DNA from 2 places in the Paenibacillus paludis genome. Region 2 is predicted to be linked to the other one. Evidence: predicted binding sites of a transcription regulator. Region 2 holds the regulator's gene; the other holds the start of a gene.
What was found. The regulator CtsR, encoded in region 2, represses protease genes until heat stress. The targets are predictions, from matches to a motif close to ATGGTCAATAAAGGTCAAACA.
Positions count from the first base shown of each region.

Region 1: clpP (ATP-dependent Clp endopeptidase proteolytic subunit ClpP) is a predicted target of CtsR. The motif match lies at 7,228-7,248, and genes of this name have one in related genera.

Region 1 covers NZ_JBGJZP010000013.1:156,247-168,607, reverse strand. The annotation lists gene rapZ (RNase adapter RapZ) at 1-459, shown strand, start outside; gene ACAN56_RS23110 (gluconeogenesis factor YvcK family protein) at 517-1,452, shown strand; gene whiA (DNA-binding protein WhiA) at 1,495-2,424, shown strand; gene ACAN56_RS23100 (HPr family phosphocarrier protein) at 2,522-2,791, shown strand; gene ACAN56_RS23095 (GNAT family N-acetyltransferase) at 2,939-3,463, shown strand; gene ACAN56_RS23090 (SIMPL domain-containing protein) at 3,590-4,348, shown strand; gene ACAN56_RS23085 (PdaC/SigV domain-containing protein) at 4,585-5,685, shown strand; gene ACAN56_RS23080 (GDSL-type esterase/lipase family protein) at 5,807-6,445, shown strand; gene clpP (ATP-dependent Clp endopeptidase proteolytic subunit ClpP) at 6,546-7,142, opposite strand; tRNA gene ACAN56_RS23070 (tRNA-Arg) at 7,335-7,409, opposite strand; gene ACAN56_RS23065 (sugar-binding transcriptional regulator) at 7,742-8,794, shown strand; gene gap (type I glyceraldehyde-3-phosphate dehydrogenase) at 8,911-9,921, shown strand; gene ACAN56_RS23055 (phosphoglycerate kinase) at 10,032-11,213, shown strand; gene tpiA (triose-phosphate isomerase) at 11,247-12,002, shown strand; gene gpmI (2,3-bisphosphoglycerate-independent phosphoglycerate mutase) at 12,005-12,361, shown strand, end outside.
Region 2 covers NZ_JBGJZP010000028.1:86,459-98,819, reverse strand. The annotation lists gene ACAN56_RS32505 (GNAT family N-acetyltransferase) at 382-1,554, shown strand; gene ACAN56_RS32500 (CtsR family transcriptional regulator) at 1,899-2,360, shown strand; gene mcsA (protein-arginine kinase activator protein McsA) at 2,387-2,911, shown strand; gene mcsB (protein-arginine kinase McsB) at 2,940-4,004, shown strand; gene clpC (ATP-dependent protease ATP-binding subunit ClpC) at 4,041-6,509, shown strand; gene radA (DNA repair protein RadA) at 6,737-8,104, shown strand; gene disA (DNA integrity scanning diadenylate cyclase DisA) at 8,118-9,194, shown strand; gene pssA (CDP-diacylglycerol--serine O-phosphatidyltransferase) at 9,258-9,995, shown strand; gene ACAN56_RS32465 (nucleoside triphosphate pyrophosphohydrolase family protein) at 10,133-10,528, opposite strand; gene ACAN56_RS32460 (PIN/TRAM domain-containing protein) at 10,741-11,829, shown strand; gene ispD (2-C-methyl-D-erythritol 4-phosphate cytidylyltransferase) at 11,923-12,361, shown strand, end outside.

The sequences.
Region 1 (12,361 bases), on a different contig from region 2:
CTGGACACCAGCAGCATGAAGCCGGTGCAGCTGAAGGAGAAGATCGTATCGCGGTTTTCGCATCTTGGAAAAAGCACACTCTCCGTTAACATTACCTCGTTCGGATTCAAGTATGGCATTCCGATCGATGCAGACCTCGTATTTGATGTCCGCTTCTTGCCTAACCCACACTATGTGGATCAACTGCGGCCCAAGACTGGCCAAGACAGCGATGTCTACGATTATGTAATGAAATGGCCTGAAACGCAGACGTTTCTGACCAAGCTGCTGGATATGCTTCATTTCCTAATTCCGCAATACCGCAAGGAGGGCAAATCCCAGATTATTATCGGCATCGGCTGCACGGGCGGCAAACACCGTTCGGTAGCGATCGCGGAATATTTGGGCAAAATGCTTGGAGTTAGCGAGACGGAATCCGTAGCGGTTAGCCATCGGGATTCCGAGCGTGATCGGCATTAACGAGAGAAGGGATCATTAGTGGCTGAAGAACAAGGGCAGCGTCCGCGTATCGTCGTGATGGGCGGCGGTACCGGTCTGTCTGTCATGCTTCGCGGTTTGAAGGAAAAGCCGCTTGATATTACGGCTATAGTTACTGTGGCGGATGACGGGGGCAGCTCCGGTATTCTGCGCAGCGAGCTGCAAATGCCGCCGCCAGGCGATATTCGCAATGTGCTCACGGCTATGGCTGATGTAGAGCCGCTGATGGCGGAGATTATGAAATACCGCTTCAGCAGCGGAGAAGGACTGGCCGGACACAGCCTTGGCAATCTTATTCTTGCAGCGCTTACGGATATCTCCGGTGACTTTGTCACCGCTGTCCGTGAGCTTAGCCGGTTGTTCGCCGTTCGCGGCAGGGTGCTGCCGGCTGCTGGGCACGCTGTGGTGCTGCATGCGGAGATGTCGGACGGCACGATTATTACCGGCGAGTCCAAAATCCCGGAGGCCGGCGGACGGATCAAACGCGTCTTTCTGGAGCCGGCTGATGTGGAACCGCTGCCGGAGGCGCTGGAAGCCATCCGTAATGCAGATGCCATCCTCTGCGGCCCCGGAAGCCTGTATACCAGCATTCTTCCCAACCTGCTGGTGCCGAAGCTGGCGGAGGCCATTGTGGAATCCGAAGCGATTAAGATCTTTGTCTGCAATGTGATGACCCAGCCTGGTGAAACGGATAATTACACGGTCAGTGATCATCTTCAAGCGGTATATGATCATGTCGGCCTGCACTTATTCGATTACGTTATTGTCAACGACGGGGAGATTCCAGAGCAGGTTCAGGTCAAATATGCGGAAAAAGGCGCCCGCCCGGTGCTGCTTGACCGGGATGTGCTGGACGGTAACGGTTATAAGGTCATTGCGGATAAGCTGGTCTTATTCAAGACTTATCTCCGGCATGACACGAATAAACTCAGTCACCATATTTACCAGTTAGTGAAGGACTGGAAATCCAGATAGTTCTGGTTTGATTTTTGGATGAACATGAAAGAGGTGAGCCCCTTGTCTTTTGCGGCCCTTACAAAAAAAGAGCTGACGATGGTGGAGAGCCAGCCTTGCTGCGAGAAAGCGGAAATGTCAGCGCTGATCCGAATGAATGGTTCGGTGCAGCTTTCGAGCAAAAAGGTAGTTCTCGACATTTCGACGGAAAACGCCGCGATTGCAAGGCGGGTATATTCTTTGCTTAAGAAATATTACCAGGTCCATATCGAGCTGCTCGTGCGTAAAAAAATGCGTTTGAAGAAGAATAACGTTTATATCGTAAGAATCCCAAACCGTGTTCAGGAGATCCTGAAGGATTTGCGGATTGTTTCCGAAGGTTTCATCTTTACCGATGGGATCGACAAGGAAATCGTCGGTAAGAACTGCTGTAAGCGCGCATATCTGCGTGGTGCATTTATGGCGGGGGGATCAGTCAACAACCCGGAAGGTTCTTCCTACCATCTGGAAATCGCTTCCATGTATGAGGAGCACTGCAAAGCGCTGGTGGATCTGGCTGGGGAATTTCACCTGAACGCCCGCTGCATAGAGCGCAAGAAAGGCTTTATCCTATATATCAAGGAAGGCGAGAAAATCATTGAGTTTCTCAGTCTGATTGGAGCGCATCAAGCGTTGTTTAAATTTGAGGATGTGCGGATTATGCGCGATATGCGCAACTCCGTGAACCGGATCGTCAACTGTGAAACGGCGAATTTGAACAAAACGATTGGCGCTGCGGTGCGGCAAATTGAGAACATCAAGCTGCTGCAGCGTGAAGTGGGGCTGGAAAGCCTGCCGGATAAGCTTCGCGAGGTCGCTGAAATCCGTTTGGCACACCCGGACATCAACCTCAAGGAAGTGGGCGAGATGCTGAAGGGAACGGTCAGTAAATCCGGTGTAAACCACCGTTTGCGCAAAATTGACGAGCTGGCTGATAAGGTTCGGGGAAGCTGATTATTTTTTTTCTAGTGTGGATGAGGTTATAATGATATAATATTATAAAATTAATGTGAAATTTTTGGGCAGATCTCAAATAGGGGGTAAGCGTTTCATGACAAAGCACCCGGTAGTTGTACGGTTGAAGACGGGGCTCCACGCTCGGCCGGCAGCATTGTTCGTGCAAGAAGCTAACAAGTTTTCGTCGGAGATTTTCGTGGAAAAAGACGATAAAAAGGTTAACGCCAAAAGCATCATGGGCATTATGAGCCTGGCGATCAGTTCCGGCACGGAGATTTATATTAGCGCGGATGGCGCCGATGCGGATCAAGCTGTAACCGCTTTGACTAGTCTTGTAAGCAAGGAAGAGCTTGAGAACCAATAATTTTGCAAGGTCTTACTTATTCGTACACCAGAAACGTTGCTGCTCTCCCTCTCCGGGAGACAGCCAGTTTAAAAAGCCCCTTTGCGGGCTTTTTTTATTACCTTGTTTAGGAAATTTGAATTTGATGAAACTACAAGGAGAATGAGGATGCACAATCAGGTGACTTTAGCAGAGCCGACAGTAGAGCTGGCGCCGCAGTACTTGGCATTTTACGAAGAATGGCTGGCAGGTGGAGAGATATTCGTCCCTTGGGTAATTGGCATTGATCCCACCGACTTCGCGGCTATGGTCCGGTATTTGCAGGATAACGCGGATGGCGTAAATCTTAAAGAAGGCTGGGTACCTAGTTCTACATACTGGTTGGTGAATGCAGATTCCAAAGTGGTGGGTGCAGTAAATATAAGGCATCGCCTGACTGGAAAACTGCTTCAGAGCGGGGGACATATTGGATATGGGATACTTCGCTCTGAGCGGCGCAAGGGATTGGCAACCGAGCTTCTGAGACAGGCCTTGCTGAAGGCGGGCGGGCTTGGGATTACCAAAGCGCTTGTCGTTTGCGATGACAGCAATATTGCTTCCGAACGGACGATCCGCAGAAACGGCGGGGTGGAGGATGGTTCATACATCGAAGAGGACGGCAACGTGATCCGGAGGTTTTGGATCGAGACGTGAAATGCAGGCGGAATGTAACCTCTGCAAATTTTTTCTTCAAAAGCCTTGGGGGATATGCAACTTTTGCCAAGCAGTTCCGTCTAGAGGGTACCAACAATTTTTGGAGAATGAAAGGGGATGGCAAGGATGAAGAAATGGGGCAAAACAGTCGGTACCGTATTGCTGGCGGGAAGTTTATTGGTAGGGGGTACGGCTTTAAGCGGAGTGCTTCAGGCTCCTGAAAAGGCTTACGCTGCTGAGGATGTGCAGAGAAATGTCGTTAGTGTTGTAGGTAAAGGCGAGCTTTCGATCAAGCCGGATATCGTGTATCTGTCGATCGGCGTCAGCACTTCTGCTGCAACAGCTGAAGAAGCACAGAAGTCCAATGGAGCCAAAATCACCAAGCTGACCAACCTGCTGAAAAAAACCTGGGGTATCGCGGATAAGGACATTCAGAGCACGCAATTTTATGTGCAGCCTAATTACGCCTACACTGAAAAAGACGGTCAACAGGTTAAGGGTTATAACGCCCAGCACACGCTGCAAGTCTCTTACCGCGATCTGACTAAGGTTGGGGGACTGCTGGATGCCGCTTCTACAGCGGGAGCGAACAACATCGGAAGTGCACGGTTTGCCATCGAGGATCCTTCTGCATTCGAAGCACAGGTTATTGAGAAAGCAATGGCTAATGCAGATGTGAAGGCAGCCGCGATTGCCAAAGTGGCCAAACGCAGTCTGGGCCAGGTCGTTACGGTTATCCAGAACGATGACGGTAATAACCCGGTTGTCTATATGGAGAGCGCCCAAATGTCCAAAGCATCGGCCGATATGGCTGCAGGCACTTCGGTTGAAGCGGGAGAAGTTAAAGTATCCACCCAGCTTAGTGTAATGTACGAGCTGAAATAAGAAAGCGACGGGTGAGGCGTTGCTTCCGCTGTGATGGCGGAGGTAACGCCTCTTTTTGCTTTTGAAGTACAGAAGCAGGTGTGAAATCTCTCAATTTGTTTAAAGTAATGTAATAAGACTCGTAATATTTGCAGGGAAACTTTAAGAAACTGTAAGGAGCGTTGTAACAACCACGGTTGCTGTTTATCTTATAATGGGAAGAGTCCATCATCGTACCAGCGGAAGGGGAAAAAAGTATGAAGTATATGTCGAAAGAACAGGCCCGTAAATGGGGTGCAGGATTAATGGCAGCAGGATTGCTGCTGGGCGGAGCTCTTCTGCCTGCAGAGACGAGCCAGGCCGCAGCGGCCAAGACACAGGCTAAAGTCAATTCATCACTTGTTGTATTAAAAACAAACGGAACGATTTCACAGCATACCGGGATCGTAAGCGCAGGGAAAGTATGGGTGCCGGTTGCTTTTATGCGTGATACTCTGGGTATGCCGTTGACGTATGATAAAACGGAGAAAACTTATACGATCGGGAACGGAATTACACGAACCAAGCTGATGGTCTCCGATTACGGCACCTCCATCTCGGTCAATAATTATTTCCTGGGAGAGTTTGAAGGCAAGATTATAAATAACCGTCTGTATGTTCCCTTTGATCTGCTCAGCGATTATTTGGGCTATAAGGGGGATTGGAATGCTGCCTCCGGACGGTTAAATGTGATAAAGAGAACACAAAATCCGATTACGGTAACGACTGAAACTTACAGCAAGGACTACAAGGACGCACCGATCAAGCTGGATTACCCGCAAATCAGCGGTTTGGACAATGCCAAAGCGCAGGCAGCGATTAATAATACCCTTAAGCAGACGTTCCTAAAGTATGCGGAAGGGGCTGAGAAAGAAATTGCCATTAGAGCCAAAGATGACCGCCCCTATGAATACGAAGGAGGATACGTGGTTACGTACAATCAGGACGGGGTGCTCAGCCTTGTGACCAGCCAGTATGGGTATACCGGCGGCGCTCATGGAATGACCTACCGCAATGCCTTTACCTTCTCGCTCAAGGACGGAAAGCAGCTATTGCTTGGAGATTTATTCGGTGCCAACCCCAACTATAAAAAAGAGCTTAATGCAAAGCTGGCGAAGCTGCTGAAAGCAAATGGCGGGTATCTTGGCGGCTTCACCGGCCTGAATACGGAGAAGGATTTCTATTTGAAAGACGGCAAGGCGGTCCTTTTCTTCCAGCTGTATGAATACACTGCATATGCTGCCGGATTCCCTGAGTTTACTTTCACGTTCAAGGAGCTGCTCCCCGGCGGAAGCAGTCCATTTGCCGCATTGAAGTAAATACAGTGACCTGACTGCGAATCCGCCAATGCCGGATACGGACATTTCCCCGTTACCGGATCACCTAACCGTTCATAAGCTAAAGGAGAAACCAGCTTAGGAGCGGGGAGGGAAAGTAACGATGAGTATTCAGTACACGGCGATTGGTGATTCGTTAACGACAGGATTTGGAGCTCTGCCGGGCAATGGGTTTGTTCCGGTCTACCGCCGGATGGCCGAGGCGCGGCTGCGGGTGCCGATCGAATTATCCAATTTGGGAGTCAACGGTTTGACCACAGATGGATTGGAGCAGAGGCTGAAGGGGGATTACAACTATCGGCTTGCCATCAGTGAGGCCGAATTGATTACGATGTCCATTGGCGGCAACGATTTGATCAAGGCGGCCAAAGCGGCGGGCGGCCGGCCGGGCGATCTGGCTCCGGTACTGCAAAAAGCGCTCCGGGAATGCAAGCGCAATTTGCATGACATTATGGGCACGCTTTCGCAGTTGAAGGCGGGCATGCGGAGACCCTATATTATCAGAATAGTAGGACTGTATAACCCCTATCCCCAGTTGACGGAAGCGACGGATTGGGTGCGGCAGTTTAACCACTATGCTGCGGGATATAGCAGCCCGGTATGCCGGTTCGCCTCTATATATAATGAATTTGCCGGCAACGAGCGGGGGCTGCTGTCATTAGATCATTTGCATCCTAACGGAAGAGGTTACCGTGTTATCGCCGGGAAGCTGGACACGTTGGGTTATGGGCGTCTGGGGTAATTCTTCATCAATAGAATAATGTACCTGAACTATAAAACAGCAAAAGAGGCCGGCGGGGATCACTTAGTGGTCCCAACCGGCCTCTTTGTTGTTGCTTGTATTAAACGCCGGCAGGCAGCGTCTTCTCGATAACTTTATCGACAATACCATATTCAGCTGCATCAGCTGCACTCATGAAATAGTCGCGGTCGGTATCCTTTTCGATCCGTTCCAGCGGCTGTCCTGTGCGCTCGGACAGAATGCGGTTCAGCTTGTCGCGCAGCTTGAGGATGCGGCGGGCGCGGATTTCGATGTCCGTTGCCTGACCTTGAGCACCGCCCAGAGGCTGGTGAATCATAATTTCGCTGTTAGGAAGTGCAAAACGTTTGCCTTTGGCACCGGCGTTCAGCAGGAAAGCTCCCATCGATGCGGCCATACCTACGCAAATCGTCGATACATCCGGTTTGATGTACTGCATTGTATCAAATATAGCCATACCTGCTGTAATGGAGCCACCAGGGCTGTTTACATACAGGTGAATATCCTTCTCCGGATCCTCGGCAGCCAGAAACAGCATTTGCGCGATGATGGAATTGGCTACCACGTCATTAACCTCCGTTCCAAGGAAAATGATGCGGTCCTTCAGCAGGCGGGAATAGATGTCATAAGCGCGCTCACCGCGGTTGCTCTGTTCTACTACCATAGGAATATAACTCACGTGGAAAACCTCCTTGAATTGGTTCTTCGAATGTGTTCATTTTTACTGTTACCGTATTAACCACATGATAAACAAATTCAAACAAAAAGTCAAAGAAAGTCAAACTTAGTTGCAAAAAAAAGAGCCATCACCTGGCTCTTTGGTTAATCATTAGTATGAGTGCTGCTAAATTATAGACAAATAAGAAAATAATGGCGCGCCCGCCAAGAATCGAACTTGGATCTCAGGCTTCGGAGGCCTACGTCATATCCATTGGACCACGGGCGCAACAGAAATTATTATAATACACTTATTATGCAAATGCAATGGATTCATCCTGTTGTTTGGAAAATATCTTTTCCCGGATGTCTGTGGCCTCATTTTTAGTCCGGCTGGAAGTATACAGTTTGGGCGTTTGTGCGGCCAGCACAAGACTTTCAGCCCCTTACATGGCTTGGCAGATGTATAAGATGAAAAGAGGTTGAGAATTATACTCTCGGAAGACTTGCACTCCGCGTAATATTTGGGTAGAATATGGGTGGGACTTAAAAAGTTAACCCGGGACATTTTGAGACCACGAACAAGGGAATAGAGAAAGACGAAGTTGCAGGAGTGAAAGCATGCGTAATTTATTAGAAATCCAAAAGCAGCTTCTGCCTGATCTCATGGAAACCCTTAAGAGACGGTACACGATTCTACATCAGATCATGCTGTCCGATATTATCGGACGCAGGACGCTCGCCGCTTCGCTTGATATGACTGAGCGGGTACTGCGCGCCGAGACGGATCTTCTGAAATCGCAAGGGCTCATTGAGATCGAGAGTGTCGGCATGCGCATCAGCGATGCCGGGCGCAGACTGCTTGACCTGCTGGAGCCGATCGCCAAGAGCTTGTTCGGCCTGGATGATCTGGAAGAGAAGATTCGCTCAACGTACGGTCTTAGTAAAGTCATAGTAGTGCCTGGCGATTGTGAGACATCGTTGTTTACCAAACGTGAGCTGGGCCGGGCAGGCGCCAAAGCGTTGCTGGGTGTGCTCCGTGCAGGCGATACGATTGCCGTCACCGGCGGCTCGACACTGGCCGAAATGGCCGATCAGCTGACACCGCCGTTATCCCATTCCTATAAGAACGCCTGGATTGTTCCGGCGCGCGGAGGACTTGGGGAAAGTATGGAGATTCAGGCCAATACCATTGCTTCGACGATGGCCAAACGGCTTGGAGCCAATTACCGGCTGCTGCATGTACCTGATCTGCTCAGCGGAGATGCTTATCAATCACTGGCGCTGGACTCCAATATTGGAGAAATCGTGCAAATCATCCGTAGATCGCGTATTATTGTTCATGGAATTGGCGATGCCATTGAAATGACCCACCGCCGTAAGCTTGATGAGACTACGGTCTCGGAAATACAGGAAGAAGGCGCGGTTGCCGAATCGTTCGGCTACTATTTCAATGAAGACGGTCAGGTTGTCCATACCATGCTGACGATGGGACTGCGACTGGAGGATATTATCCGGACGGAAGTTGTCATCGGAATCGCCGGAGGCAAACGCAAGGCGAAGGCCATTCATGCGATGCTGCGGTTTGGGCAAGAGGATATACTCGTCATAGACGAGGCAGCGGCTGTCGAAATCGGCAAAGAAATCGACGCACAAATACAGCAGGTCCTATAGCATCCAGTTTCTGGAGAGCATTCGCAGTTATTTTGCATTATACTTAACATTGTTGTCTTGACAAGCTTAACAGCCTGTCTTGAATAAATAAAACGAAATCTAGGAGGAACTATTCAATGAGTGTAAAAGTTGGTATTAACGGTTTTGGACGTATTGGACGCCTTGCATTCCGCCGTATTCAAAATGTAGAAGGTATCGAAGTGGTAGCAATCAATGACTTGACTGATGCTAAGATGCTTGCTCATTTGCTTAAATATGATACAACTCAAGGTAAATTCCAGGGTGAAGTTGAAGTTCACGACGGATTCTTCAAAGTAAACGGCAAAGAAGTTAAGGTTCTGGCTAACCGTAACCCTGAAGAACTTCCTTGGGGCGACCTCGGTGTTGACATCGTGCTGGAATGCACAGGTTTCTTCACAACTAAAGAAGCAGCTGAGAAACACTTGAAAGGCGGAGCTAAGAAAGTAGTTATTTCTGCTCCAGCTACAGGCGACATGAAAACTGTCGTTTACAACGTTAACCATGACATTCTGGATGGTACTGAAACAGTTATCTCCGGCGCATCTTGCACAACTAACTGCCTGGCTCCAATGGCAAAAGTGCTGAACGACAAGTTCGGTATCGTTGAAGGCTTGATGACAACTATCCACGCTTACACTGGTGACCAGAACACTCTTGATGCTCCACACGCTAAAGGCGACTTCAGACGCGCCCGTGCTGCTGCTGAGAACATCATCCCTAACACTACCGGTGCTGCTAAAGCCATCGGCCTGGTTATTCCAGATCTGAAAGGCAAACTTGACGGAGCTGCTCAACGTGTGCCTGTAGCTACAGGTTCCCTGACTGAGCTGGTTACTGTTCTTAACAAGAGCGTTACTGTTGAAGAGCTGAACGCAGCAATGAAAGAAGCTTCCGATCCAGAAACTTACGGCTACACTGAAGATGAAATCGTATCTTCCGACATCAAAGGCATGACTTTCGGTTCCCTGTTCGATGCAACACAAACTAAAGTCCTGACTGTTGGCGACAAACAACTGGTTAAAACTGTTGCTTGGTATGACAATGAAATGTCCTACACTGCACAACTTGTTCGCACTTTGGAACACTTCGCTAAACTTGCTCAATAAGATCGTTTTTATATAAGCAGCATCTATAGAGCGGAAACAGAAGTTCCTTGTTTCCGCTCTTTCTAAATGGATTCGTGAGTGAACCAATATGGGTGTGGAGGAAACTAATCATGAACAAAAAGAGCGTCCGTGATGTAGAAGTAGCAGGCAAACGCGTATTCGTACGCGTCGATTTCAATGTGCCAGTGGAAGACGGTAAAATCACTGATGATACACGTATCCGCGAAACACTTCCAACGATTAAATACCTGATCGAGAACGGTGCAAAGGTCATTCTGGCCAGCCATATGGGCCGTCCTAAGGGTCAATTCGTTGATTCCATGCGCCTTACCGGTGCTGCTGTACGTCTGTCCGAGCTGCTCGGCAAACCAGTTGCCAAAGCTGATGAAGCGATCGGCGATGCTGTTAAAGCACAAATTGCTGAACTGAACAACGGTGATGTGCTTGTGCTTGAGAATGTCCGTTTCTATCCGGGTGAAGAAAAGAACGATCCTGAACTGGCTAAGCAGTTCGCGGAACTGGCTGACCTGTTCGTCAACGACGCATTCGGCGCAGCTCACCGTGCACATGCTTCGACTGAAGGCATCGCTCACTTCCTGCCGGCTGTATCCGGTCTTCTGATGGAGAAAGAATTGTCTGTTCTGGGCAAAGCTCTTTCGAACCCTGAGCGTCCTTTCACTGCCATCATCGGCGGTTCCAAGGTTAAAGACAAGATCGACGTTATCGACAACCTGCTGACTTTGGCTGACAATGTACTGATCGGCGGCGGCCTTTCCTATACATTCACTAAAGCTCAAGGCTTCGAAATCGGAAATTCCTTGGTAGACAACGACAAACTTGATGTTGCTCTTGGATTTATCGAGAAGGCTAAAGCACTAGGCAAAAACTTCGTACTTCCGGTTGACGTAGTTGTAGCCGATAAGTTCGGCGCAGACGCCAACACCAAAATTGTTGATACAACTGACATTCCTGCAGATTGGGAAGGTCTGGACATCGGTCCTAAAACTCGTGAAATTTATGCCGATATCATCAAAAACTCCAAGCTGGTTGTATGGAACGGACCTATGGGTGTGTTCGAAATCGACATCTTTGCTGAAGGTACAAAGGCTGTAGCACAGGCTTGTGCGACAACCGAAGGTTACACTGTAATCGGTGGCGGTGATTCCGCAGCTGCAGCAGAGAAATTCCACCTGGCTGACCAAATGGATCATATCTCCACTGGCGGCGGCGCATCACTCGAGTTCATGGAAGGCAAGGCACTTCCTGGCGTAGAAGCACTGAACGACAAGTAAGACGTAGAAGGTAGAAGGAGGCAATCCATTACTATGAGTAGAACACCTATTATCGCCGGGAACTGGAAGATGTTCAAAACCGTTCCGGAAGCAGAAGGCTTCATCGCTGAAGTCAAAGGCCAAGCAGAAGTAGCAGGCGTAGAGACTGTTGTTTGCGCTCCATTTACTAACCTGCCAGCACTGGTAGCAGCAGTTAAAGGCACAAGCATCAAGATCGGTGCACAAAACCTGCACTTCGAAGATAACGGCGCTTATACAGGCGAAATCAGCGGTGTAATGCTGAAGGACCTTGGCGTAGAGTATGTTATCATCGGGCACTCCGAACGTCGCGCTTATTTTGGCGAAACGGACGAAATCGTGAACAAAAAGATGCATGCGGCATTCCGTCACGGCATCACTCCAATTGTTTGTGTAGGCGAAAAGCTTGAAGAGCGCGAAGCTAATCAAACAAAAGATGTGTGCAAAGTTCAAACCGAAGCTGCATTTGCCGGTCTCAGTGCCGAACAGGCTGCTCAGGTCGTTATCGCCTATGAGCCTATCTGGGCGATTGGCACAGGCAAATCCTCCACTTCCCAGGATGCCAACGAAGTTATTGCTTATATCCGTACCCTTGTAAAAGGTCTGTATGATGAAGCAACTGCTGAAGCTGTGCGTATTCAATACGGCGGCAGTGTGAAGCCTGAGAATGTAACGGAGTACATGAGTCAAAGCGACATCGACGGCGCTCTTGTCGGCGGTGCCAGCCTGCAGCCAGCTTCCTTTGTTTCACTCGTTGAGGGGGCGAAGTAAGAATGTCAGCACCCAAACCTGTAGCATTAATCATCATGGACGGTTTCGGTTTGCGCAATACGACTGAAGGCAACGCTGTTGCTCAAGCCAACAAGCCTAACTATGACCGTTACCTGAAACAATATCCGAATACCACACTGACTGCTTGCGGCGAAGCTGTAGGTCTGCCGGAAGGACAAATGGGTAACTCGGAAGTAGGACACCTTAACATCGGTGCCGGACGTATCGTATATCAGGATTTGACCCGGATTGACAAGTCTATCCGTGACGGAGAATTCTTTGATAACGAAACGCTGGTTGCTGCTGTAAGAAACGCCAAATCAACCGGCAAAAAGCTTCATCTGTATGCACTGGTCTCC
Region 2 (12,361 bases):
TGTTTGTGCAGGGCTGTGGAAATGTTGTGGATAATTTTCAGCAAGCGCAGAAAACTTACACACATGTGGATACAATATTTGATAGGGAACTATCCTTAAATGATGTGGATGAAAGACATATTCTTGGGGATTCGTCAAGAGAAAATCCAAGTAATACACGGGTTTTGTGGATAATATGTGGAATTTGTGGATAGAGACTTTAGAATCGTGGATAACTATTTTTTGCCGGAAAGATTTTCTTTCCGGTTCTTTGTGCTGCTGTGCATAAGTTGTGGATAACCATTGGATTCTTTATAATCTTTCTTGGCGGATTCGCGTACCGTTTCTGGGCTTGATATACTCTTAATAAGCACTATTCTATTTGATAATGAGGTGAAGGTATTGGAGATCAGGCAATTGCAGCTAGAGGATTTTGAGGCAAGCCTTGGCTTGTCCGAGTACGCTTTTCAATTCAAACTTAACGGTGACGACAGAGTAAAATCTAAACAGAAGTTCAAGCCGGAAAGAGTCTGGGGTATCTTTGAGGAAGGGGAGCTAAGTGCGAAGCTGACGCTGCTGCCTCTTCAGGTGTATGTGCAAGGCAAAGCCGTCTCCATGGGTGGGATTGCCGGAGTGGCGACATGGCCGGAGAACCGCAGACAGGGACTTGTGGCCAAGCTTTTGTCCCATACGCTACAAACAATGAATGAATCAGGTCATACGTTATCCTTCCTGCATCCCTTCTTGATTCCTTTTTACCGCAGGTTCGGATGGGAGATCTACTGTGAATATAAGAAGTACACGATACCGGTGGGCAAGTTTCCGCGGAAGGCCGAAATGGAGGGGCGTGTAGAGCGCGATAAAGCAAATATTGAAGTAATGGAGCAGTTATACGGGCGCTTTGCTTCCGGGTATAACGGTACGCTGCTGCGTGATCGTGAATGGTGGGAGAACAGCGTAGTGGATGAGGATACACGTCATTGTGTGTTTTATTCTGCAGCGGGTGAACCGGGAGGTTATGTTCTCTATAAAATAGAGAACAAAGAACTGGTTATTGATGAATTCATTTTTATGGACGAAGAAGCCCGCCGGGGATTGTGGACTTTTCTCGCCAACCATGATTCGATGGTCACCGCTGCGAAATTAAAGCTGGTGCCAGCAGATGATATGCTGCCGTTTTTGCTTCCGGATCCCCGTATTCCGCAGGAGAATTATCCTTATTTTATGGCGCGTATTGTTAATGCCAAAGCCTTTGTGGAAGGACTCACCTTTAAGGAACAGAATGAGCTGCAAAAGCGCACGTTGTATATTGAGGATGAGCATGCCCCATGGAACGACGGGCTGTGGGAGTGGAAGGTCAATCAGCAAGGTGAGGCATCTTTAATACAAGTAAAGGGTACCGGAGAGCAGGCGGATTTGCGCTGCGGCATTGGAACATTGACGGTGCTGCTGCTTGGATACAAACGTCCGGAAGAATTGCACCGCTGTGGGCAGTTAACCGGCAGTCTAGAAGCCGTGGAGTGGCTGAAAGGGATTATGCCGCAGGCACGGACCGCATTGTTTGATTTTTTCTGATCATAAGCAGCTCTTCCGCTTTGAATGAAGCAGGGAGAGCTTTATATTTTTCATATTAAAATGCATGTTGATCCAAGGGTTATTCCGAATACAATGGCGGCAATAAGTAAAAAATAAGACTAACCACTTGGAATTCAGTGAGAATATGTTATAATATGAAAAAAGTCAAAGAAAGTCAAAGTCAACGCATCCCGAAAGCAGTCTCTCCTAAGTTGTAAAGTCTGAAAGGCAGGACATTGTGTCCGATTCGCCTTTAGGTGCTTGGGTTAAGTTCTTAAGAGATCACCGCCGGACGGATGTACAGCAAGAATTACCCTAACGCTTTGAACACTGGAGGATGAGTGATGCGTAATATCTCCGATATTATCGAACAATATCTGAAGAATATTTTGCATGAAAGTCCCGAAGGTACGGTGGAAATTCAGCGTAATGATCTGGCGGACCAGTTCTCCTGTGTACCGTCGCAGATCAATTATGTCATCAGTACGCGCTTTACTTTGGAGAAGGGCTATGTGGTCGAGAGCAAACGTGGAGGCGGAGGTTACATCCGGATTCAGCGCTTTGAGCTTCCTCAGAATGTGGCGCTTTACGCACATCTCAAATCCACGATAGGCAATGATATTGACCAGAATTCCGCCGAAGGGCTGATCTACCAGCTTGAGGAGGCCCTGTTCTTAACCAAGCGTGAAGCGTGTCTCATGCGCGCCGCTGTTTCCCGGGATTGTCTGACGATTAATCTGCCCTACCGGGATGAGATTCGTGCCAAGATTATGAAAGCCATGCTGATTTCTTTGCTTGGTAAATAATACGAATGGTAAGGGGGACACCGCTTATGCTTTGCCAGGAATGCGGCGTCAAACCGGCTACCCTTCATTTCACCAAAATTGTGAGTGGAGAGAAGACGGAATTTCATATTTGTGAAAGCTGTGCGCGGGAGAAGGGGGAATTAATTCCCGGAACCGCGGGCGGGTTCTCCATTCACAGCCTGCTCTCCGGTTTACTGGATCTGGAAGGCTCCGGCAAGGAGAAATCCGCGGCAACCCAAAATGCACAGGGACTGAAATGCGAGAATTGCGGCATGACGTATTCCCAGTTCAGCAAACTTGGACGGTTCGGCTGCAGCTCCTGCTATAAATATTTTGACAGCACGCTGGATCCGCTGTTCCGAAGAGTGCACGGCAGCACCGCTCATGTAGGCAAGCTGCCGAAACGTGCGGGGGCACAAATTATGTGCAAACGGCAAATTGATGAACTGAAGTTGGAATTGCAGCAAAGCATTATGCAAGAGGAGTTTGAAACTGCAGCCGAGCTGCGGGATCAGATCCGCCGACTTGAAAAAGAAATGGCACAAGAGTAAAGTCTTTCATATATAGGGGGGATGCGGCATGTCAAGTCTCCGGTTTACCGAACAAGCGCTTAGTGACTGGATGCGCTGCGGTGGCAGCCATTCCGAGATTGTAATCAGCAGCCGTATGCGTATCGCCCGCAATCTGGAGCACCTGCCTTTTCCTTTGCTGGCATCTGCCGAGCAGGCGGAAGAGGCGCTGGAGCAGCTGGCACCCGTGTTTCAGGGAGAAGCTGCAGCGGACTTTGGTACCTTTCAACTGCTGAAGCTGGATGAGCTGGATGAGCTGGATAAAAAAGTGCTGGTGGAGAAACATCTGATCAGTCCAAATCTAGCCAATGATTCACGGGGTGGAGCGGTCATTTTGAACGAGGATGAGTCGGTCAGCATTATGATCAATGAGGAAGACCACCTCCGGATTCAATGTCTGTTTCCCGGCCTGCAGGTTAAAGAGGCTTGGGTAAGGGCAACGGCCATCGACGATATTTTTGAGGCTTCTGTCAATTATGCCTTTGATGATAGAAGAGGGTACTTAACGAGTTGCCCCACCAATGTAGGAACCGGGCTAAGAGCCTCGGTAATGCTGCATTTACCGGCACTGGTTATGACCCATCAGATCAACCGGATTCTATCCGCTGTAAATCAGGTGGGACTGACCGTAAGAGGAATTTATGGTGAGGGCAGCGAAGCAGTTGGGAACATCTTTCAGATATCCAACCAGATTACGCTGGGACAGACCGAAAGTGAGATCATTGAGAATCTTCACAGTGTGGTCACCCAGATTATAGAGCATGAACGGAATGCCCGTGAACGCCTGCTGGTTGATTCCGCACTGCGGATTACCGACCGGATTAAACGCTCTTACGGCATTTTGTCCTATGCGGCAGTGATGGAGCTTAAAGAGTCGGCCCAGCGGTTATCCGATTTGCGGCTTGGAGTCGATTTGGGGATACTGGAAGGGCCTTCGATTTCAGTGCTGAATGAGCTGAATGTCAAGACACAGCCCGGATTTTTGCAAAAGCTGTTCGGCGATGAGCTCACGGCTACTGAACGTGATATGTACCGGGCAAAGCTGCTCCGGGAAACACTGGGATCACAACATTAATTATAGATATTTATTATTCGTGGAGGTGCAGGAGATATGATGTTTGGAAGATTTACGGAACGCGCACAAAAAGTGCTGGCGCTGGCGCAAGAAGAAGCTGTTCGTTTGGGACACAACAACATTGGGACAGAACATATTTTGCTCGGACTGATTCGTGAAGGAGACGGCATAGCCGCAAAAGCTCTAATCGGACTTGGTCTGGGTCTTGAGAAAATTCAGGATGAAGTGGAAACACTGATCGGCAGAGGACAGGAGCAGCCAACAAACATCGCGTATACTCCTCGTGCCAAAAAAGTTATTGAGCTGTCGATGGACGAAGCCCGCAAGCTGGGACACACTTACGTCGGCACTGAGCATATCCTGCTCGGGCTTATCCGTGAAGGCGAGGGTGTAGCTGCCCGTGTACTCAACAACCTGGGGATCAGCCTTAACAAGGCCCGCCAGCAAGTGCTGCAGCTGCTCGGCAGCAGCGAAGCTACTTCCAGCCACAGCGGTGCGCCTGCCAATGTCAGCACACCAACGCTGGATGGCCTGGCCCGTGACCTTACCGCCTATGCCAAGGATGGCAACCTGGATCCGGTTATCGGCCGCAGTAAGGAAATTGAACGTGTCATTCAGGTGCTGAGCCGCCGGACTAAGAACAATCCGGTGCTGATCGGTGAGCCTGGGGTTGGTAAAACAGCCATTGCCGAAGGTCTGGCCCAAAAGATCATCAATAATGAAATTCCGGAAACGCTGCGCGACAAACGCGTAATGACTCTGGATATGGGTTCTGTAGTAGCCGGGACCAAATACCGCGGTGAGTTTGAAGACCGCCTTAAGAAGATTATGGATGAGATTCGCCAGGCAGGAAACATCGTGCTCTTCATTGACGAGCTGCACACCCTGATCGGTGCAGGCGGTGCGGAAGGTGCTATTGACGCCTCCAACATCCTGAAGCCGGCTCTGGCCCGTGGAGAGCTGCAATGCATCGGTGCCACTACGCTGGATGAATACCGCAAATATATTGAGAAAGATGCAGCCTTGGAACGCCGCTTCCAGCCTATTACGGTGGATCAGCCTTCTCCTGAGGAAGCTGTTCAGATTCTTTACGGACTACGTGACCGTTATGAAGCCCATCACCGGGTGAAGATCACGGATGAAGCCATCGTAGAGGCTGTAAAACTGTCCGACCGTTACATTCCTGACCGGTTCCTTCCGGACAAAGCAATTGACCTGATTGATGAAGCCGGCTCCAAGGTAAGATTGAACTCTTATACGATTCCGCCAAATCTGAAGGAACTGGAAATGCGTCTGGATGATATCCGCAAGGAGAAGGATTCAGCCGTACAGAGCCAGGAATTCGAGAAGGCTGCCGCACTGCGGGATACGGAGCAAAAGATCCGCGAGGAACTGGACACGACCAAGAACCAGTGGAAAGAGAAGCAAGGCCGCACTGACTCACAGGTTACACCAGAGGATATCGCTCAAGTGGTAGCCAGCTGGACCGGTATACCGGTTAGCAAGCTGAAGGAAGAGGAAACCGACCGTCTGCTTAATATGGAGTCTATCCTGCATGAACGGGTAATCGGCCAGGACGAAGCCGTCAAGGCAGTCAGCCGGGCCCTCCGCCGGGCACGAGCAGGACTTAAGGATCCTAAACGCCCTATGGGTTCCTTCATCTTCCTCGGTCCTACCGGGGTTGGTAAAACCGAGCTGGCACGGGCGCTTGCTGAAGCAATGTTCGGCGATGAGAATGCGGTGGTCCGGATTGATATGTCGGAGTACATGGAGAAACACTCCACTTCCCGTCTGGTAGGAGCGCCTCCAGGTTATGTTGGTTATGAAGAAGGCGGACAATTGACCGAGAAGGTACGCCGTAAACCATATTCCGTAGTACTGCTGGACGAAATTGAGAAGGCCCATCCGGAAGTATTCAACATCCTGCTGCAGGTGCTGGAAGACGGCCGTCTGACCGATTCCAAAGGCCGCGTGGTCGATTTCCGCAATACTCTGATCATTCTTACCTCCAATGTAGGGGCGCAGGCGATCAAGAAGAATTCGACGCTGGGCTTCACAGCGGTGCAGGATGCGGGAGCAGACTACACCAATATGAAGGGCAAGGTTATGGATGAGCTGAAGAAGAGCTTCCGTCCCGAGTTCCTGAACCGGATCGATGAGATCATTGTCTTCCACTCCCTGGAAGAAAAGCATATCGCAGAAATTGTTACGCTGATGTCCGATGAGCTGCGCAAGCGGCTGCGTGAGTACGATGTGGACTTTGAGCTGACAGAGGGAGGCAAAGCCTTCCTGGCCAAAGAGGGTTATGATCCAGCCTTCGGCGCACGTCCGCTTCGCCGGGCGATCCAGAAGCATATTGAGGACCGGCTGTCCGAAGAACTGCTGAAGGGCAACATCAAAAAAGGCGATTCCCTCAAGATCGATGAGGTGAACGGTGAGCTTGTCGTAACTACCGTTGAGCCGCCAGCAGCTTCCCTGGAAAAAGAAGTGGAAACTGAGAAATAATATCCATCTGTGAAACATAGCTCCCGCTCCTCCGTATAGAGGGGCGGGGGCTTTTTGTTGCTGTGCAGACCCTTTTGGTGATAATTCACCCGCATTTCAGGAAAGTTAATGAGATACTCCTCAAAAGTAGCTCTGAACTGACCTTTCGTTCAAGGTGCAGAAATGGTAAACTTTGAATAAGAGAAAATTATCCGCAATTTAAGCAGTTCGGACGGTAAGGAGTACACATGGCTAAACCAAAAACTAAATTTTTCTGCACCGAATGCGGCTACGAATCGCCGAAGTGGTTCGGCAAATGCCCGGGCTGCCAGGCATGGAACTCCATGGTTGAGGAGACCGAAAGCGTAGTCAAAACACAAGGAATGAATGCACCTATTTTTCAGAGTAAAGAAAAGGCGCAATCGATCATAAATATAGAAAGTGACAAAGAGCCCCGTATATTGACAGGCATCGGTGAGCTTAACCGGGTTCTCGGCGGAGGTATTGTGCCGGGTTCGCTGGTGCTGGTCGGAGGCGACCCCGGCATCGGGAAATCAACCCTGCTGCTGCAGACCTCGCATGCATTGACTACTCAAGGTTTACGCGTACTGTACATCTCGGGAGAAGAATCGGTTCGGCAGACGAAACTCCGTGCCGATCGCCTCGGGGCGTTGTCGGCAGAGCTGTATGTACTATGCGAAACGAATATGGAAAGCATCGAGGAAGCCATTGAACAGATCAAACCTCAGTTCCTCGTCATTGACTCCATCCAGACGGTATTCATGCCGGAAGTAACCAGTGCACCTGGCAGCGTGACACAGGTTCGGGAATGTACGACAAGATTTATGCGTATCGCCAAAATCCGCGGGATCGCAACAGTACTTGTTGGTCATGTTACCAAGGAAGGGGCGATTGCCGGACCCCGAATGCTGGAGCATATGGTGGATTGCGTGCTCTATTTTGAAGGAGAGCGGCATCATACGTACCGGTTGCTCCGGGCAGTTAAGAACCGCTTCGGTTCAACCAATGAGATCGGTATCTTTGAGATGGGGGAGATCGGGCTTACAGAAGTGGAGAATCCCTCCGAGCTGTTCTTGTCCGAACGTCCGCTAGGTGTAGCGGGTTCAGCAGTAGTGGCGAGTATGGAAGGAACCAGACCGGTGCTTGTTGAGCTTCAGGCACTTGTCGCTGCAACTCATTTCCCTTCCCCCCGCCGGATGTGCACAGGTATGGACCACCAGCGGATGGCGCTTATTATTGCGGTGCTGGAGAAGCGGATGGGGATGTTCCTGCAGAACCAGGATGCTTATCTGAACGTTGCCGGTGGGGTGAAACTGGATGAACCGGCAGTAGATTTGGCTGTAGCTATCAGCATAGCTTCCAGCTTCCGCGATATATCAACCAAGCCTTATGATGTCTTCTTTGGTGAAGTCGGTCTCACCGGTGAGGTCAGGGGGGTCTCACGCGCGGAAATGCGGGTGAAGGAAGCGTCTAAACTTGGCTTCCGGAGAGTGATTATGCCAGAGAAGAGCATGAAAGGCTGGAAACATCCGCAGGATATCCAGATTATTGGCGTCAGTACCGTAGCAGATGCACTATCGGTCGCGTTAGATTAGGGGGCATAGGAAGATGAAAGAATATAATCAATTAGATAATATGAATGATCTGCTGAGGATGGCGGCACCCGGAACTCCCTTCCGGGAAGGTCTGGAGAATGTGCTGCGTGCAAAGACAGGAGCTTTGATTGTTGTCGGATACAGCCCGGAGGTGATGGAAGTTGTCGATGGGGGATTCTCCATTAACTGCGATTTTTCACCCAATTATTTATATGAATTAGCTAAAATGGACGGAGCCATTATTCTGAGCGAGGATTTGAAACGGATACTGTACGCAAATACGCAGCTCATTCCCGATTCCTCCATCTCATCCATTGAAACAGGGATCCGCCACCGCACTGCAGAGCGTGTCGCCAAGCAGACGGGCAAGCTGGTGGTATCCATTTCCCAGCGGCGCAACATCATTACCTTGTATCAAGGTTCCATCCGTTATGCGCTTAAGGAGATTGGGGCAATTCTGGCCAAGGCCAACCAGGCCATACAAACCCTGGAGAAGTACAAAGCAGTACTTACCCAGGGTTTAACGAACCTTTCCGCTTCTGAATATGAAGGCATCGTTACCGTGGCTGAAGTTGTCGGGGTGATCCAGCGGGTGGAGATGGTACTGCGCATTAAAATGGAAATCAAGCGCTATATCAACGAACTCGGCAACGAAGGGCGCTTGATCAGCATGCAGATGGAAGAACTGGTTGGAAATACAGAGGAAGAAGCATGGCTTCTGTACAGAGACTATGCAAGAGAGGAACAGGAGGACAAAATCCGCGAAATTATTGCCGGACTCAAACGTTCCAGCGACGATGAGCTGATGGATGACAATCATATTGCCCGTCTGCTTGGTTATTCCTCTACAGCGATTGCCTCCGAGGAAGTCGTTACTCCGCGCGGGTACCGGCTGCTTAATAAGATTCCACGCCTGCCGAATGTGATCATCCACAATCTGGTGGAGCGCTTCGAAATGCTGCCGAATCTGATGACCGCGAGCATCGCGGAACTCGATGAGGTGGATGGAATCGGAGAGGTTCGGGCACGAAATATCCAAGACGGACTTAAACGCCTGCAGAAACAAGTTCTTATTGACAGGCAAATGTAAATAACATACAATCACGTAATATTGAAGAAGTTAGGCTCAAAGTAATAAAATAGAGGTGAAGAAATGATACAAAAATCAATTCCGAGTCTTTTTACCATTGGTAACCTGATGCTTGGAATGTTTGGTATCATGATGGCGTTTGACGGCAAGCTTAGCATGGCCGCTATCATGGTGATTATCGCTATGCTGCTTGACGGACTAGATGGCCGTGTAGCGCGGGCACTGGGCTGCGAGAGTGAATTTGGCAAAGAGCTGGATTCCCTATCCGATGTCGTATCCTTTGGTGTGGCACCTGCGCTAATTATGTATCTTACAAGCCTGCAGGATTTGAGTTCTGCGCTCGGCTGGACTGTAACAGCAATATTCCCGGTATTCGGGGCGCTGCGGTTGGCCCGTTTTAATGTCCGCCCGGGAATCCCCGGATATTTTGTCGGTTTGCCTATTCCTGCTGCAGGTGGCGTGCTCGCCACACTGGCCCTTTTTCATAAAGATGTTTCCGCTCCATTCATGATTGTTGCCACTTTGCTCTTATCTTATCTGATGGTCAGCACAGTTAAATACCCTAACTTCAAGAAGATCGGACTGCCCAAAAAAGCGGTCGTTGGTGCGCCGTTAGTGATTATTGTGGCGGTAGCAGTAGCAGTTGTGTTCCCGGAGCAGATTGCCAAGATGATCTTTGGACTGCTCGCGCTGTATGCTTTGTACGGATTTAAGCATAATATTGACCGGCTCACGGCACGTCGCCGTCACCGCCGCAGAAGACGTTCGGAAGACAAGATCTATCACTCCAAGAACGGGTAGCCTGTAAGTTATTCCTCTAGATAATCATTCCTTTATATATACCGAAAAAGGCTTTGCCCTCCCTGACCTCAGTGGACGGCAAAGCCTTTTTCGGCTGAACGAATGAAGAAAGCATACAAGAGCGTCGTCAGCCATGATTAGGATAGGTTGAACAAACCGAGCGTAGCGCATTTCTGCGATTCCTTCACCACAACCTCGTCCATATTAATGTCAAGCAGATTGCACAGTGCAGACATATAGAACAATTCCCGCCCCAGCTCGGAAGCGACAACTTCACGGCAGTTCTCGCACAGCTGGCCCTCAAGATGAGTTCCTGCGAGTTCCTTGGCTTGTTCAAGTCCCAAAGCGGGCTCGAACACCTGTTTGGTGGCATGCAGCTGAATACAGCCGCATTCGGTAATGGCCTTGACAACGGCACGGTTGACGGATGCGCTGCTCTGCCCGTTCTTGGACATTACATCCAGAAGACTACGGTGACGGAGCAGCAGTTCGGAGACTTGATCCTGAAAGGCCTGTAAACTTGGTGCGCTCATTTTTCATTCACCCCTGGGTTCGTAATTGAGTTCATTATATGCCAGGGCCCCCCTGTTTTCAACGGGAATAGGAGTTCCTGGGAATCTTTACAGAAGCGGTAAGGTAAAAGTATGAGAAAAAATAAGCAACCCCCGATTACCGTCCTGAAAATTGGAACATACTGGTGAGGTATAGATCATTTTAGGATGAATAAAAGGAGGTGCTTAAGGTTATGTGGAAAAAAGTGATGTTGACGCTTGCCGGGTTATGCGGAGCCTGGTCCGGTTTTTCGCTATACCATACGGCAGAAAAAGGGTTCCCGGAGGGAATGGGAAAGCTGGGGGAAAATCTGCCTGTGGAAGGAAGCATTTTATTTACGGTGCTGGGTGCCATTATTTTTTTGTTTGCGGGGACTTTATGCGCGGAGTGGGCAGGTTCAAAGCTGCGTGAGGCGGTGCTGTACTGCTCGCGAATTCCGATGAATGAATTGGCCGCAGGTGCCGCAGGACTTACGGGAGGGCTGCTGTTGTCCCTGCTGCTCCATCCGGCCATGGACTGGCTGGGGAAGGCAGGTGAGCTGGTGCAGGTGGCTGCCACGCTAGCTCTGGGTTATATGGGGCTGCGTATCGGTCTGGAGAAGAAAGAGGAGTTGGCCTCGCTTTGGACAACCGGGCGCTTTGGACAATCGGCTGAACCGGAGGGCCGCGGACTGGAGGAGCATAAAATTCTCGATACCAGCGTCATTATTGACGGGCGGATTGCTGACATCTGCAAAACGGGATTTATCGAGGGGACGATTGTCATCCCTGAGTTTGTTCTGGAAGAGCTTCAGCATATCGCCGATTCTTCCGATCTGCTGAAACGCAACCGTGGCCGGCGCGGTCTAGATATTCTCAATAAGATCCAGAAAGAACTGGATGTGAAGGTACTGATCTACGAAGGCGATTTCGAAGAGATCTCCGAGGTGGACAGCAAGCTGGTCAAGCTCGCCAAAGTGCTGCGCGGCAAGGTGGTAACCAATGATTTCAATCTCAATAAGGTCTGTGAGCTGCAGGGGGTTTCCGTACTTAATATCAACGATCTGGCAAATGCGGTAAAACCGGTTGTTCTGCCGGGAGAGGAGATTATCGTACAGGTCATTAAAGACGGCAAGGAGCATGGACAAGGGGTAGCCTATCTCGATGATGGAACAATGATTGTCGTTGAAGGCGGACGTGAGTACATCGGCACGACAATGGAGGTTTTGGTTACAAGCGTGCTGCAGACCTCAGCCGGCAGAATGATTTTCGCCAAACCGAAGCTGCTGGAAAAAGCGCAATAAGCAAGAAGCCATATCGCAAAATGTCTTTTGGGTTGGAAATGACCGCCAAACACGTTATGATGGGGATATACGTGAAAGACAGGAGCAAAAAGAATGTCGAACAGTGTGGGCGCCGTGATTGTGGCGGCAGGCAGAGGAACACGGATGGGGACCGCCGAGAGCAAGCAATATTTGCTGCTTCAAGGCAAACCCATTATCGTGCATACGCTGGAGGTGTTCCAGCAGCATGAGCTTATCTCTGAAATTGTACTGGTCACTGGCCAGGAGGACATAGAACGCTGCCGGGAATGGGTAGAGGCCTATAAGCTGGATAAAGTGAAGGCTGTCGTTCCCGGAGGCTCCGAACGTCAGCACTCCGTACATTTGGGGCTAAAGCAGCTGGACACCAACTGGGTCATGGTGCATGACGGTGTACGTCCATTCGTGCAGGAGAGTGAGATTGATGCTTGCTACGAACGGGCCAGAGCGGTCGGCGCGTCTGTACTTGCAGTGCCGGTAAAGGATACGATCAAGCAGGTGGACGGTAATGGCA